Regions from separate parts of the Alkalimarinus coralli genome, predicted to be linked through region 3. Evidence: predicted binding sites of a transcription regulator. Region 3 holds the regulator's gene; each other region holds the start of a gene.
What was found. The regulator sigma-54, encoded in region 3, starts transcription at its own class of promoters, with help from an activator protein. The targets are predictions, from matches to a motif close to GTTGGCACGNNNNTNGNNT.

Region 1: the regulator sigma-54 is predicted to act here: its motif matches at 1,658-1,676, upstream of flgB (flagellar basal body rod protein FlgB).
Region 2: the regulator sigma-54 is predicted to act here: its motif matches at 1,857-1,875, upstream of MY523_RS19755 (CmpA/NrtA family ABC transporter substrate-binding protein).
Region 4: the regulator sigma-54 is predicted to act here: its motif matches at 1,972-1,990, upstream of MY523_RS07775 (formate/nitrite transporter family protein).

What each region holds. Positions count from the first base shown of each region.
Region 1 is NZ_CP096016.1:2,143,482-2,147,037, forward strand. Features, by position in the region: gene MY523_RS09470 (flagellar hook assembly protein FlgD) at 1-654, opposite strand, end outside; gene flgC (flagellar basal body rod protein FlgC) at 692-1,132, opposite strand; gene flgB (flagellar basal body rod protein FlgB) at 1,135-1,539, opposite strand; gene MY523_RS09485 (AAA family ATPase) at 1,859-3,040, opposite strand; gene MY523_RS09490 (nitroreductase family protein) at 3,076-3,556, opposite strand, start outside.
Region 2 is NZ_CP096016.1:4,371,158-4,374,713, reverse strand. Features, by position in the region: gene MY523_RS19765 (arsenate reductase ArsC) at 1-417, opposite strand, end outside; gene MY523_RS19760 (hypothetical protein) at 663-1,532, shown strand; gene MY523_RS19755 (CmpA/NrtA family ABC transporter substrate-binding protein) at 1,920-3,302, shown strand; gene MY523_RS19750 (ABC transporter permease) at 3,422-3,556, shown strand, end outside.
Region 3 is NZ_CP096016.1:649,309-652,864, forward strand. Features, by position in the region: gene ptsN (PTS IIA-like nitrogen regulatory protein PtsN) at 1-306, opposite strand, end outside; gene hpf (ribosome hibernation promoting factor) at 340-648, opposite strand; gene MY523_RS02870 (RNA polymerase factor sigma-54) at 958-2,487, opposite strand; gene lptB (LPS export ABC transporter ATP-binding protein) at 2,708-3,433, opposite strand; gene lptA (lipopolysaccharide transport periplasmic protein LptA) at 3,433-3,556, opposite strand, start outside.
Region 4 is NZ_CP096016.1:1,754,079-1,757,634, reverse strand. Features, by position in the region: gene MY523_RS07780 (bifunctional protein-serine/threonine kinase/phosphatase) at 1-1,007, opposite strand, end outside; gene MY523_RS07775 (formate/nitrite transporter family protein) at 1,074-1,907, opposite strand; gene zwf (glucose-6-phosphate dehydrogenase) at 2,375-3,556, shown strand, end outside.

The sequences.
Region 1 (3,556 bases), 1.5 Mb from region 3:
TAGCGGCACACCACCCATTCCGGCTAAATTCAGAGTGATTGCACTATTGCTTCCAATGGATACGCTATCCACATTCGCACTCAGCATTGTAGCAACCTGTTCCGTTTTTCCGCTGTAACTGGCTTCAGCTTTTATGGTGTATCTACCGGCAGGCATTTGATCACCTGTGTTATTTTTACCATCCCATAAAAACGAAACCTGACCGGCAAGTTGTTGCCCCATGTCGTATTGATTCACTAGTTCGCCCGACTCGTTCAAGACCGATATTCGTAAGTCAGATGTACTGGCAGGCAGATCAACAACACCGCTAATAGTGCCTGCAACAGAGGTTGGCCCCGTAGAAGCATTAACCAGTACTGATCGGCCAACCATCGCAGAAGCCTGAAGCGCTTGTGTGGACTGATAACTGGACGTAAATCCTTCCACCGTAGCGGTCAGCGACTGCATCTCTTCCAGCGAGCTGAATTGGGCCAACTCGGCAATAAACTCACCATTTTCCTGGGGTTCCAGCGGATTCTGATTATTAAGCTGGGCAACCATCAGTTCCATAAATTCATTTTTGCCAAGATCACCAGTCCCTTTATTTTCTGGCGTTTTAAAAGAGTACTGACTCAACACATCGTTGGTTGGCGAAACAGTGTTAAAATCGCTCATAACTGACTCCTGCTATTTCTAGTTCGAACATGCTGAGTTATTGGCCTAGCGTTAGAATTCGTTGCATCATGGTTTTAGCGGCATCCATGACATCGACATTTGTTTGAAAGCTACGTGACGCGGAAAGCATATCCGTCATCTCTTCTACAACATTCACGTTTGGGTACATGACATACCCATCATCATTTGCCATAGGATGATCTGGCTGATAGCGCATATCCAAAGGGGCATCACTTTCAACAATTCCCTTTACTTCAACCCCTTGCGATTCTGGCATATCGGTAAATGCCGTATTAAACCCTGTTTTCATCACTGATTGCTGAATCGATGCAAATACAGGTTTTCTCGCACGATACACTTCATCGGTGCTACTACTGGCAGTATCCGCGTTTGCAATGTTACTGGCCGTGGTATTCAAACGCATGGATTGAGCCGACATAGCCGAACCGGCAATATCAAATATTCTGTTAAGAGACATCGTTACTCACCCCTTATTGCATTTGTAATTGATTTAAACTTGCCATTTAAGAACTGGAAACTGGCTTGATAATCCATCGCGTTCTTCATATAGGCCGCCATCTCCTGCTGAGTATCGACCGTATTGCCATCTATCGAAGGCTGCGTGGGGTTTCGGTACAAAAGTGATTCTGAGGATGCACTCGCCGTTGATAAATGCTTTGAGTTTGTTTTTGCAACAGACATCGGAGCGGCTTCACCAGGCTGATTAAGTTTGCTATTCAGCACGGCTTTAAAATCCAGATCCCGTGCTTTAAACCCTGGCGTATCTGCGTTAGCCAAGTTGTTAGCTAACACCTCAGCACGTTTTACCCGAACGTTCAGTGCCTGTTCGTGTATGCCTAATGCGTTGTCAAATGAAATGCTCATAGCTACTCCACAAATTAAATGCGGTTCTGCATATAAAAATGCAGTGCTGCATATAATCGAATAGTGTTTTAATCAATTACGGTTAATAGTGTCCGCAAAATTCTAATTACCAGTAACAAAGCAATAGCAATGCCAAAAACACCTAACCCATTGATTTAAGATATTTAAATAAAATATTGGACAGAAATAATATGATTTACGGCAAACGGTTACCGCAGAGGGGCAACCACGTCACCCGTGCAGATAAAGCAAGTGGTATTGAAGGGCTGAAACCAAAACTTAAAGACCTACATTTTTGGGTGCAATGAATGCTCGAAGTTTAATCTTGCCAATGCCAAGCTGGAGCATCCAATAACCCCTGATCCAGAATAAATGTTTCGCCTAGCTCTTTGTTTAAAGCAATGGAGTTGCATTCGTTGTTAGCTTCCAAGCTTGCAATTAAACGCGAAGCGTGGGAGACCACCCAAACTTGTGTTTGCTCCGCCGCACGAATAATTAAGCGCCCTAATGCTGGAAGCAGATCTGGATGCAGGCTGGTTTCCGGCTCATTTAGCACCAGTAGTGAAGGTGGTCGAGGTGTAAGCAATGCCGCCACTAACAGTAAATAACGTAACGTACCATCAGATAATTCTGCCTGGTTTAACGGCCGCAACAGTCCGTTTTGAATAAACTTAAGCGAAAACCGATTACCCGCATCAGCCTCAAACCCAATCGTGGCACCAGGGAACGCATCTTCTATAGATTCATATAAGGCGTCTCGATCTCCAATTTCGTAGATTGTTCTTAGCGCGGCGACCAAACTATGGCCATCATGATCGAGAACAGTTGTTCGCGTGCCAATTTGCGGCGTTCTAATAATCGAATCAGCATCAGTTCTGAACAAATCGTAGAAACGCCAATTCCGGATAGATTGCCTCACTTCATAAACCTCGGGTACTGACACAGGATCACTTATCTCACTCAAAATACTTTCATAAGTGTTGAGACGCGTGTCATAAACCTCCCACTTTCGACCGGAACGAACTTTGACAATAGGCCCATTTCTGTCAATCAAGCAAGAACTTGGACGATAGGTGTTTCCAGCCCAAATGCACTCACGCTTGATCTCAGGGTCAAACTGAAACATCGACGGTTCTTGATATCCAGCATAACCCTGAGGAGGAGGCATACCCAACGAAATAGAATAACCGAAATTTTCTCCGACAAACCCCAACCTTAGCCGTGAGTTTTTCTTTTTTGCATTTCCTTGAATAGGCGCCGAACCATCTTTCATTGATTTGCTGAACTCGTCTGGCCCAGCCCAAAAGGTATAATCGAGACCTCCTTCCTGTGCAATAGAAGAAATTAAATTACCTCTAGCTGTATCTGACAATAAGCGTAGCGCTTTGTATAGGTTGGACTTACCACAACCATTTGGACCTGTAACGACATTCAACCGTGACAACGGCGATACGATGTCTTTTAAGGAGCGGTAGTTAGATACTGAGAAGGCTTTGATCATATAAGGAAGAACCACTCAAACCCAGAGGCTGCTTTTTAGTTCCATTTTTTAACATATGTATTTACATCATGAGTTGGCACCGCTTTCGGCTTACCTTCGGGTGTTCCCACATAAAGAAAGCCCGCTATATGCTCTTCAGCCGTTAACCCCAACCCTTTTTTCACTTCTGGGTTATAAGCAAGAGGGCCAGTTCTCCACATGCCGCCAAAGCCTTCTGCCTGTAGCGCAACGAGCAAATAACCGACCCCGACGCCCACTGAAACAATTTGCTCAATTTCGGGTACTTTAGGGTTTTCTTGCGTCGATGCAATCGCCACAATAATCATCGGGGCTCGAGTCGGCATTTTACGACACTTTTCTTGCTGAGCGGGCGATAGATCAGGGTCGGCGTTGAGCGCACTGGACGCAAAAAGGTCACCCAGTCGTTTCAAGGCATCCCCTTCAATCACCAGATATCGCCAAGGCCTGAGCATAGCATGGTCAGGCGCTCGCAGAGCTGTCTGAAAAAGAGTATCA
Region 2 (3,556 bases), 1.1 Mb from region 3:
TGACTCAACAAAGCGTTTTATCTCGTCTCTGACATGTCGATAACACTGCAATTTATCACCGTTCTCCGCCACCTTTTCAGCTAGCTTTGGCGGATCATCAAAAGGGGTGTGAACCACCTTTGTTGCACTGGTAAACGAAGGACAGACCTGGTTTGCATGGTCACAGACCGTAAAAACCAGATCAAAAACAATATCATTCAAGTCTTCAATATGCTTTGAGTAATGCCCTGAAATATCAACGCCCGACTCAGCCATCACTGCAACCGCATGCTGATTAAGCCCGTGGGTCTCGACACCGGCCGAGTAAGCCTCAACCTGATCACTTAACAGCGCTTTAGACCACCCTTCGGCCATTTGGCTTCGGCACGAGTTTCCTGTGCACAAAAATAGAACTTTTTTCTTTCCTTGTGTCTGCACCTACATTACCCCTGTATTCATTCAATCAATCCAACCACTGGCAACTGCTTTAAATCTCTTTTTTCGACTCGTCCTTATAGATTTAGTTCAACCACTACAAAATCATTAGCTTAGCAGAAAAATAATTAGCTGAACGCCCCCCTGACAAGAGGATATTTCAAAGTAACTATCAAGCAACCAAACAACTACCCCTTTTGGCATACTCAATGCATAAAATAATAGAAATTTTTTAATGGATTCCAAATATGCTCAACACGAACAATAACAGCACGACAGACGCCAACATGCTCTACCTGCAACACAAGCTGCGCCTTGAAGGGATTGCCACCAGCAAAAAGTTATTGGATTTAATGCTTGAAATACAGCGCCATCGGGCGGCAAGCCTGGCATCCCTAGGCGGCGACCTGTTTTTTGAGAACAGACTGTATAACATCCAGAAAGCAACCACCCAGCATCTGACAGACCTCAGTCAGAACAAGGAGAGCCTGCTCACAGAGCCTGAGTTACAGCAACTGAACGGAGAATGGGTAACCATTCGAAGGCAGTGGCAAAAAGACAGTGTAATGCAGAACTTTCTGCTTCACAGCCACCTAATTAATTTAATCCTGAAAATTAATGCGGAACTCTTTGAGCGTGCGGGGCACTCTAAACTTGATGAACACCACCGTGCACTTGCCAGCTACTGTTTATGCGACCTACCCCGCCTGATTGAAGCGGCGGCGCAAGCGAGAGGGCTAGCGACTCACTGCGCGGCACAGAAATCCAACACAGAAAGAACCGTTTCAAAAATAAAGTACCTGGCAGATGAGATACGCCAGCTAGAAGCCAAGTCCCAAGCGAAAATCGTTCATAGCAGTGCCGAAAACTATCGAATAACTCAACAAGCCAGGGCTTCAAATAACAACCAACAAAGCATGAACATTTTTTTGGGCCTGCTGAAAACGCACTTCACCCATATGAATGATCCACAACTCCTGTCGGACGAAATATATACCGTTGGAAGCCAGTTCATTATGGCAACTCATGACCTGCTGCTAAAAACCTATAACCTGATGGGTAAAAACATGGACAGTGAACTGTATGAGTGGATATTTCGCCCCAGCCACTACTCATAGGTATTGGGCGCTGATTTAACACGCACCCTCATGGTAGGGAACCTCTGACAATACTTTAAAACCTCTCCACCAGGCTTACTCAGTCAGCTGATTGCCCCTGCAAATTCAGTTGTCTCTATTCGGCCACACCCGCTTAAACCGTTTTCTGCACCATCTCGGTGCCCATCCCCACCATAATCAGGCACCTAAAAAACAGATAAGCGCACCAAACCTGAACCAAATACTCCATTAGGAGTGCAACATTATTAACTTATTGCCTGAAAAGATTCGCAAAAACACACCAAAAACACACCAACTTATTGTTACATATAACAATATATAAATTATGGCACATACATTGAAATACCCATAAATAAGTAATTTAAATAGCCTAATAAAGGAGTCCCCATGGGCATTTCTACCGCGACCAAAAGCAAGTTACAGAAACTCATCTTGTCAGTATCCATCTCTGCCACACTGAGTTTACCCGCAATAACGCAGGCTGCAGAGCCAGAAAAAGAAGACCTTAAGTTCGGTTTTATAAAATTAACCGATATGGCACCACTGGCCATTGCTTATGAAAAAGGCTTCTTTGAAGACGAAGGGCTGTTTGTTCAACTTGAAGCACAGGCCAACTGGAAGGTGCTTCTAGACCGGGTTATTACAGGAGAGCTTGATGGTGCTCACATGCTGGCCGGGCAACCCCTTGGCGCAACCATTGGATTTGGCACGCAATCGCACATCATCACCGCATTTAGCATGGATCTAAACGGCAATGGCATCACCGTATCCAATAAGGTATGGGAAGAGATGAAGCCCCACATACCAAAAGACGCCGACGGTAAGCCTGTTCACCCGATCAAAGCCGACTATTTAAAGCCCGTTATCGAAAAATACAAAGATGAAGGCAAACCATTCAACATGGGTATGGTGTTTCCGGTATCCACACACAACTATGAGCTTCGCTACTGGCTCGCGGCAGGTGGTATCAACCCGGGCTTATACGCACCACACAAAGGTGATACATCAGGGAAAATTGACGCAGACGCACTGCTCTCTGTCACACCGCCACCTCAAATGCCCTCAACCATGGAGGCAGGCACTATCGAAGGTTACTGTGTGGGCGAACCATGGAACCAGCAGGCAGTATTTAAAGGCATTGGCGTGCCCGTTATTACCGACTATGAGATCTGGAAAAACAACCCGGAAAAAGTATTTGGCGTAAGCAAAGGGTGGGCAGACAAGTACCCAAATACCCATATTGCCGTTGTTAAGTCTCTAATCAGAGCAGCGCAGTGGCTGGATGCTAACGACAACGGCAACCGTCCTGAGGCCGTTAAGATTCTCTCGCAACCAAACTATGTAGGAGCAGACTACGACGTCATTGCTAACAGCATGACCGGTACATTTGAGTATGAGAAAGGAGACAAACGCGCTGTTCCCGATTTCAACGTATTCTTCCGGTACAACGCAACCTATCCCTACTACAGCGATGCCATCTGGTATTTAACCCAAATGCGCCGCTGGGGACAGATTGCCGAGCATAAGCCCGACAGCTGGTATATGGATATCGCAAAAAGCGTCTACCGCCCTGATATTTATGCCCAGGCAGCCAAAGAGCTAATCGCAGAAGGCAAGCTACAAGCCAGCGACTTTCCGGACTTTGCCACTGAGGACGGCTTTAAAGCACCGCAGTCAGAGTTTGTTGACGGGGTTACCTACGACGGCAAACAACCCAATGCGTACCTGGAAAAGTTTTCAATTGGCCTGAAAGGCAGCGAGAAGATTTAATCCGCTCATCTATGAGGCGTCAAATATGAGGTGTCAAACGCACCTCATACCACTGCAGCATTGATAAATGCGCTGCTGTTAATAATTGCCACCACAAATGACTAAAAAGGTGACAGCCTATGTCCACACGAATTACCCATTTCTTTGAGTCTACCGGGCTTGGCTGGCTGACTCCTGTACTAAAACTTGCCCAGGGAGAGAAGCCCGGCGAGCAACTGAATATTATCTTTAAGTCGCTTGGTATTCCGCTACTG
Region 3 (3,556 bases):
AACAGGCTCATTATCGATCGAATCAAAGGGCACTTTCTGATTAAGCGTTAGCAAGGCTCCGATTACTTTGTGGCAGTTTTCCAGCCTGCAGTGAGGAATTGCGATTCCTTGACCAATGCCAGTACTGCCTAATCGTTCTCTACCGATCAGGCTGTTAAAGATCGTGTTTTCATTAATATCTGGATATTGTTGCGCTATTCGCTGCGCAATTTCTTCCAGAACTTTCTTTTTGCTGCTCCCGGGCAGGCTGCAAAGAGCCAGCTCGGGAGACAGTATAGATTGAATTGAAACTGACGTATCGGTCATTATTAATGCTTATTCTATTCTATGGCAAGTAACTTATCGTGCGGATGCACCGTGAAGTCTGTCGACATTCTTCTCTTTATGCTTAAGAATTTGACGGTCGAGCTTGTCTACCAGCATATCTATTGCTGCGTACATGTCTTCCTGCTCTGCTGTAGCATGAATATCGGCGCCACTGATATGAAGGGTCGCTTCTGCAATTTGACGAAGTTTTTGAACTGATAATGTAACCTGAACGTTGCTGATATGGTCAAAGTGTCGTTCAAGCTTTTCGAGCTTGCTGCTAACATAGTCTTTCAAAGAGTCTGTCAGATCAACGTGGTGTCCCGTAATATTCAATTGCATATTTCGCTCCTAGTATCGTTTTTGTGTTCCCTGAAATCTTCTACATATTGAGGCGCGTTTGAATGTGCGACTAGCAATGAGTCTACTAGTGAAACATCCGAATAGCGTTAACTCAATTCCTGGCAGTGATCAGCAAGGGAACAGAACTTCATTGCCTTTGTTTTTCACTTTACTTTCTTGATGACGCTTTGCCTGGGCTTGTGTTAAGCCCCGCCAAGCCTATCTTTTGATGCCAACAATCTTAGCATATTAGCTAATCCATTTATTGACTCAAAACCGTTTAATTCTGAATACCCCTCATAACTAAAATTATACTAAACGTTTTCGTTCATTTGATGGGGGTATTGACATCGCTTCGCGATATTTTGCGATGGTTCGTCTTGCTACTTTGATACCTTGTTCGTCGAGTATCGTTGCTATTTTGCTATCGCTTAGCGGTTTTTTGGCAGATTCAGCCGCTACCAGTTTTTTAATGATGGCGCGAATTGCGGTTGATGAACACTCGCCTCCAGATGCTGTGCTTACATGGCTGGAGAAGAAATATTTAAGTTCAAATATGCCTCTGGGAGTATGCATGAATTTTTGGGTGGTGACCCTTGATATGGTTGACTCATGCATATCTACGGCCTCCGCTATATCATGCAGAATAAGAGGCTTCATTGCCTCTTCACCATGATCAAGAAAACCTTGTTGATGTTCCACGATCTTACTGGAAACCTTCAGCAGTGTCTCATTACGACTTTGTAAGCTTTTAATAAACCACTTGGCCTCTTGTAACTGATCCTTCATATAAGTGTTGTCAGCACTACTGTCAGCTCGTTTAACGAGTGATGCGTAGCTTGAATTAACCCTTATCTTAGGGGCAATTTCCGGGTTGAGCTCCACTTTCCAACGCTCATTAACCTTTTTGACAACCACATCTGGAACAACATACTCGGGTGTATTACCGCTGATCTGCTCGCCTGGTCGAGGGTTAAGTGATTGAATGAGTTTGATAACCTGTTTAAGGTCGGTCTCTTTTATGCGGCTGCGTCTTATCAGTTGGGCGTAGTCCCGGTTGCCTAAAAGATTGAGGTAATGGTTGATGACCAGTTTTGCCTGAGGTAACCATGGTGTGCTATCTGGAAGCTGATTGAGTTGGATTAGCAGGCACTCTTGCAGGTCTCGACTGGCTACCCCTGGCGGATCAAAATGTTGAATTCGTTTTAGAACCGCTTGTACTTCGTCTAGCTCAACTTCGTGCTCGCTCGCTTCTTCCTGATTGGTTTCAGCAAAACCGGATAAGATCTCCTCAACGGTGCTGGATAAATAGCCATCGGTATTAACTGAGTCAATGATAGACATGGCGATCAGTTTATCAATGTCTGACATGGGGGTCAGGTTGAGTTGCCAAAGCAGATGATCCTGAAGGGATTCGCCCACGCTGTTACGTGACTCAAAGTCGCTATCTTCTTCTGGGGCAGGACCAGACGGTGCGTTGTTGGGGTAAATGTCATCCCATGCGGTATCTACTGGCAAGTCATTTGGAATGCTGTCAGACCAGTCTTCTGCGTTCATAATTTCATCAGAGCCTTCTGAGCTGGCTTCTGCCATGGACTCTTTAGCTTGCGATGCAGAATCATCGGCTGTGTTTTGCTCTTGGGAGGAGGTCTCTGTATCCGGGTTCTCGGATCGATTACGATCATCGTCAGATATTTCCAGCATTGGATTGGACTCAAGGGCCTCTTGGATTTCCTGCTGCAAATCAAGAGTAGAAAGCTGCAGTAAGCGTATTGCCTGCTGCAGTTGAGGGGTCATTGTCAGCTGCTGACCTAGTTTGAGCTGAAGTGATGCTTTCATGACCATTGATTACCTACCGCCTTATGCAAAACCATCAATGAACAAGGTCTCCTCATTGTTTAGTTATTTTATTGTCTCTACCAGGTTTAGTGTAAACCACTTCCGAGTCAGTTGTTTTATTATTTCCGGTTAATCATATTTTAGTTAGGAGATTGAAAAAATAGTAGTCATGGCAAGCGCTATTATTAATATTTGAGCACTGTAACGCTTGGGGAGACTATTAAAGCCTAAATTGTTCTCCTAGATATACATCTTTAACTTGTTGGTTTGACAGAACATCTTCCGCAGTGCCCGACGCTATAATGTGTCCGTCGCTCACGATATACGCTTTCTCACAAATATCAAGGGTTTCCCGAACATTATGGTCTGTTATTAGTACGCCTATCCCTTTCTCTTTCAAATGGGTGACGATCTGCTTGATGTCGCTTACAGAAATTGGGTCAACCCCGGCAAATGGCTCGTCAAGTAGTATAAAATCCGGCTCAGTGGCTAATGCGCGAGCGATTTCTACACGGCGGCGTTCGCCACCTGACAGGCTCATACCTAAGCTATCTTTTATATGTGTAATGTGAAACTCTTGAAGAAGGGTTTCCATCTTCTCTTTGCGTTCGGCTTTAGAAAGATCTTTCCGTGTCTCAAGTATTGCCATTAAATTATCTTTAACGCTTAGCTTTCTAAAAACAGACGCTTCCTGAGGGAGGTAACCAATCCCTTTTCTTGCTCGGCCATGCATGGGTAAATGGGTCAAATTCTCCCCATCGATTGATATTTTCCCTTTGTCGGCTTCGACCAAACCGACGATCATGTAAAAACATGTGGTTTTCCCTGCACCGTTGGGGCCGAGTAAGCCAACAATTTCACCGCTTTGTATTGAGAGTGAGACGTCTTTGACGACTGATCGTTTTTTATAGCTTTTTGCCAGGTTGTCGGCGCTTAACGTTTTCATTATTTTTCTTCGTCGGAATCTTTTTCAACTGGGTGGACAATAATTTCAACGCGCTGAGACTTCTCTTCTCCACCCTGAGCAGTGACTACGCGACTAACCGTGTTGTACTCGATTTTTTTGCCT
Region 4 (3,556 bases), 1.1 Mb from region 3:
TTAGCCTTAAGTACATGAGCGCTGCTGAGGCGTCTGGCTATCCACTCTTCAAGTAAAAAGCTCTCTATATAACGCTTATCGTCGTGGGAATTTGATGTCGGTATCTTCAAGACAACGTTCTTTTTAGACACCTTGTCTTGCGCTAAGTAAACCAGGCTGCGGCTACTTGTATGGATCTGGCGCAGAACTTCGTATCCGTCAAATTCAACACCGGCTGTTAGTGCTGGCGGAAGATTTAATGCTTCAGCAGTTTTTTTAATGTCGTTGTGAACGTCTGTGGGAAGTGATTCAATTTTAACAATTTGTATGGTTAGGTTATCCTCGCTACCTTGGTTATATGCATGCTCTGCAATCGTGCGGGCGGCCTTATTCAGGTCATCATTATAATGTCTGACTGTTTCAACTATTTGTTGTGTCTTAACGAATTCATAGACCCCGTCAGTGCAGATGATATAAATGTCGTTGTTTTGAAGGGGAAGCGCTTGATAATCGAACTCGCACTGGGCAGCCATGCCCATTGCCCGGCTAAGATAACTTTTTTCTTCAGTTTCCCATAAGCGGTGATCGTGAGTTAGTTGTTCAAGGCCGTTCTCATTGAGGCGATAGACTCTTGAGTCGCCCACATGAAAAATATGAGCGGTGAGATTTTTTAGAATGACTGCGCTAAAAGTGCAAACATATCCTTTGTCTCTGTCGTAGCGACTTGAATCCTTTAAGGACTGAGAGTTTAGCCAGGAATTTGTCGCTTTTAACACTCGTTCGGCTGAGGTTTTTACCGACCAGGCTTCTGACGTGCAGTAGTAGTCTTCAAGAAATGCATTAACGGCAGTTTCGCTCGCTATATGACTTACATCGCTGGAACTAATGCCGTCAGACATTGCGATCGCAACGCCTTTCAGTGCTAGTAGTGAATCATTGGGAAGGCGGGCGCCATGATTGTCCTGGTTTTCTGACTTTCTGCCGCGATCAGAGCATTGTCCAAGGGAAACCTTGAGCTTTTCTTTCATAATACTCATTGTATAAACAAGCCTAAACAGATTTACCGGGTTTAGGCTTGTTTAACCTATTGAAGGTTATGCCACTTTGCTCATGTAGGGTTCAGCTGAGCGCTTTGGTGCCGTTTTGACGTGTGTTGTATACAAGGTTAACCCTGTAAAGGCGAGACCGCCGATTAGGTTGCCTAACGCTGTTGGAATTTCATTCCAGATTAGGTAATCCATAACCGAGAAGTCCCCCCCCATGATGATACTAAAGGGGAATAAGAACATGTTTACGACTGAGTGCTCGAACCCCATAAAGAAAAATAGAAATATTGGCATCCACATCGCAATAACCTTGCCGCTAACTGACGTTGAGATCATTGCGCCTACAACACCGAGAGATACCATCCAATTACACAGCATTCCGCGTATAAAAATAGTTAACCAACCATCAGCGCCGTATTGTGCATAGCCTAGTGTGCGTGCTTCGCCAATGCCTGCTACCTTCTCTCCGATAGGGCCAGCCTCGACATTAAACCCGTAGGTGAAAATAAACGCCATCATAAACGCGACGGTGAGGGCTCCAGCAAAGTTGCCTACAAAGACTAGTCCCCAGTTTCTCAACACGCCCTTGGCTGTAACGCCTGGGCGCTTATCGAGTAGCGCTAAAGGCGCTAACACAAACACTCCCGTTAGCAAATCAAAGCCCATTAGGTAGAGCATGCAAAAGCCGACCGGGAATAATATTGCTCCGAGTAAAAACATTCCTGTTTTAACTGCGACGGTAATTGCGAACACCGCAGCTAAAGCTAATATTGCTCCGGCCATAAACGCTCGGATTAAGGTGTCTCTGGTAGACATAAATATTTTTGATTCTCCGGCGTCCACCATCTTGGTGGCAAACTCGGAAGGCGCTAGATATGACATATCGTTTCTCTCTTCACTAGTATCATTTGTTTAAGTGCAAATGGTTCTAACCATATTCCTGTAAACGCAATTGATATGCCAGATATAAAATATTACGAAATAACAGAGGGATACGCTATTTTATATGCAGAAAATAGTGATTTTTAACGAGCAGCCAGAATCAATTTACGGGCGATATTAAGACATTCAACTTAAGATATTTCGCATCCTGCACACCTTTTGTGCACGCATCAAGCAAAGGCCTTGGCATGTTATTCTAGCTGATCACTATCGTCAGGCTGGTCTCTATTGATCGACATAATCTTTAAATGCTTGGCTAGGATGCTGTTTGGCCTTACCCTAATAAACTATGGTATAACGATAAGTCTGACTGCGGTAAGCATGTCTCTTTTTCAGTTTTGTGGCTTTACCGTTGTTACATCCGAAGTTGTTCAGCGAGTCAATTTGTAATAGGGGCCGTATTGATTATGATGCCGTTAAATGAGCCATTTGACTTAGTGTTGTTTGGGTCAACTGGAGACCTATCTACCCGCAAACTCTTGCCAGCACTGTTTTCGCTATACGCTGACGCGAGGCTTCCTAATGAGTGGAGGCTGGTTGCTTTATTTAGACGAGAGCACAAAGACTTTATCGAAACGTTGCACAAGTCTGTCGGGGTTAAACACGACCTTAATGATAAAAAATTAAAATCAAAGTGGGCGTCTTTCACAAAACATGTTGTCTGCTTGTCATTTGACGCAACAGAGCCTGATAACTACGGTGAGCTAAAGGAGCTGGTTGAACAGCAAGCCGACAGCAATAAGATATTTTATCTTGCTACGCCGTCAGCGCTGTACGGAAAAATATGTAATGGGTTAGCCAAGGCCCGCTTAAATAGCTTAAAAAGTAGAATAGTGTTGGAAAAGCCTATTGGTTCAGATTTGGCTTCTGCGAAAAAAATAAACCAACTGGTGTGCCGCCACTTTAAAGAGCAGCAGATCTTTAGAATCGATCATTACTTGGGGAAGGAGACTGTTCAAAATCTGCTGGTTTTGCGGTTTGCCAACACAATATTTGAGTCTCAGTGGAATCAGAAATATATCGATAACATTCAGATTACGATATCTGAAACCTTGGGGGTTGAGGAGCGAGCACAGTTTTACGATCACGTGGGTGCGCTTAGGGATATGGGGCAAAACCACCTTTTGCAACTGCTGTGTATTGTCGCCATGGAGCCTCCTGCCCGGTTTAACCCGGATGCCGTTCGTGATGAAAAAGTAAAAGTGCTTAGAGCGCTTCGAGTACTGGGCGATCAGGACGTACAAAAAAAAGTCGTTAGGGGCCAATACAGTTCAGGTATTTCGAACGGCGTCGCCGTCGCTGGTTATCTGGACGAGGAGGGCGTAGCTCCTTCGAGTGAAACAGAAACATTCGTCGCCATGAAAGTTGAAATTGATAATTGGCGTTGGGCTGGGGTTCCTTTTTACCTTCGAACGGGGAAGCGGTTAGTTCATAGAGCCTGTGAAATTGTTGTCCACTTTAAGGAAGTTCCCCACTCAATTTTCGACTTACAGCATAAAAATACCATGGCCAACAAGCTGGTATTTCGACTCCAGCCTGATGAAGGAATCAGGTTAAAACTGTGTGAAAAGAAAAGAGGCCCAGGTGTT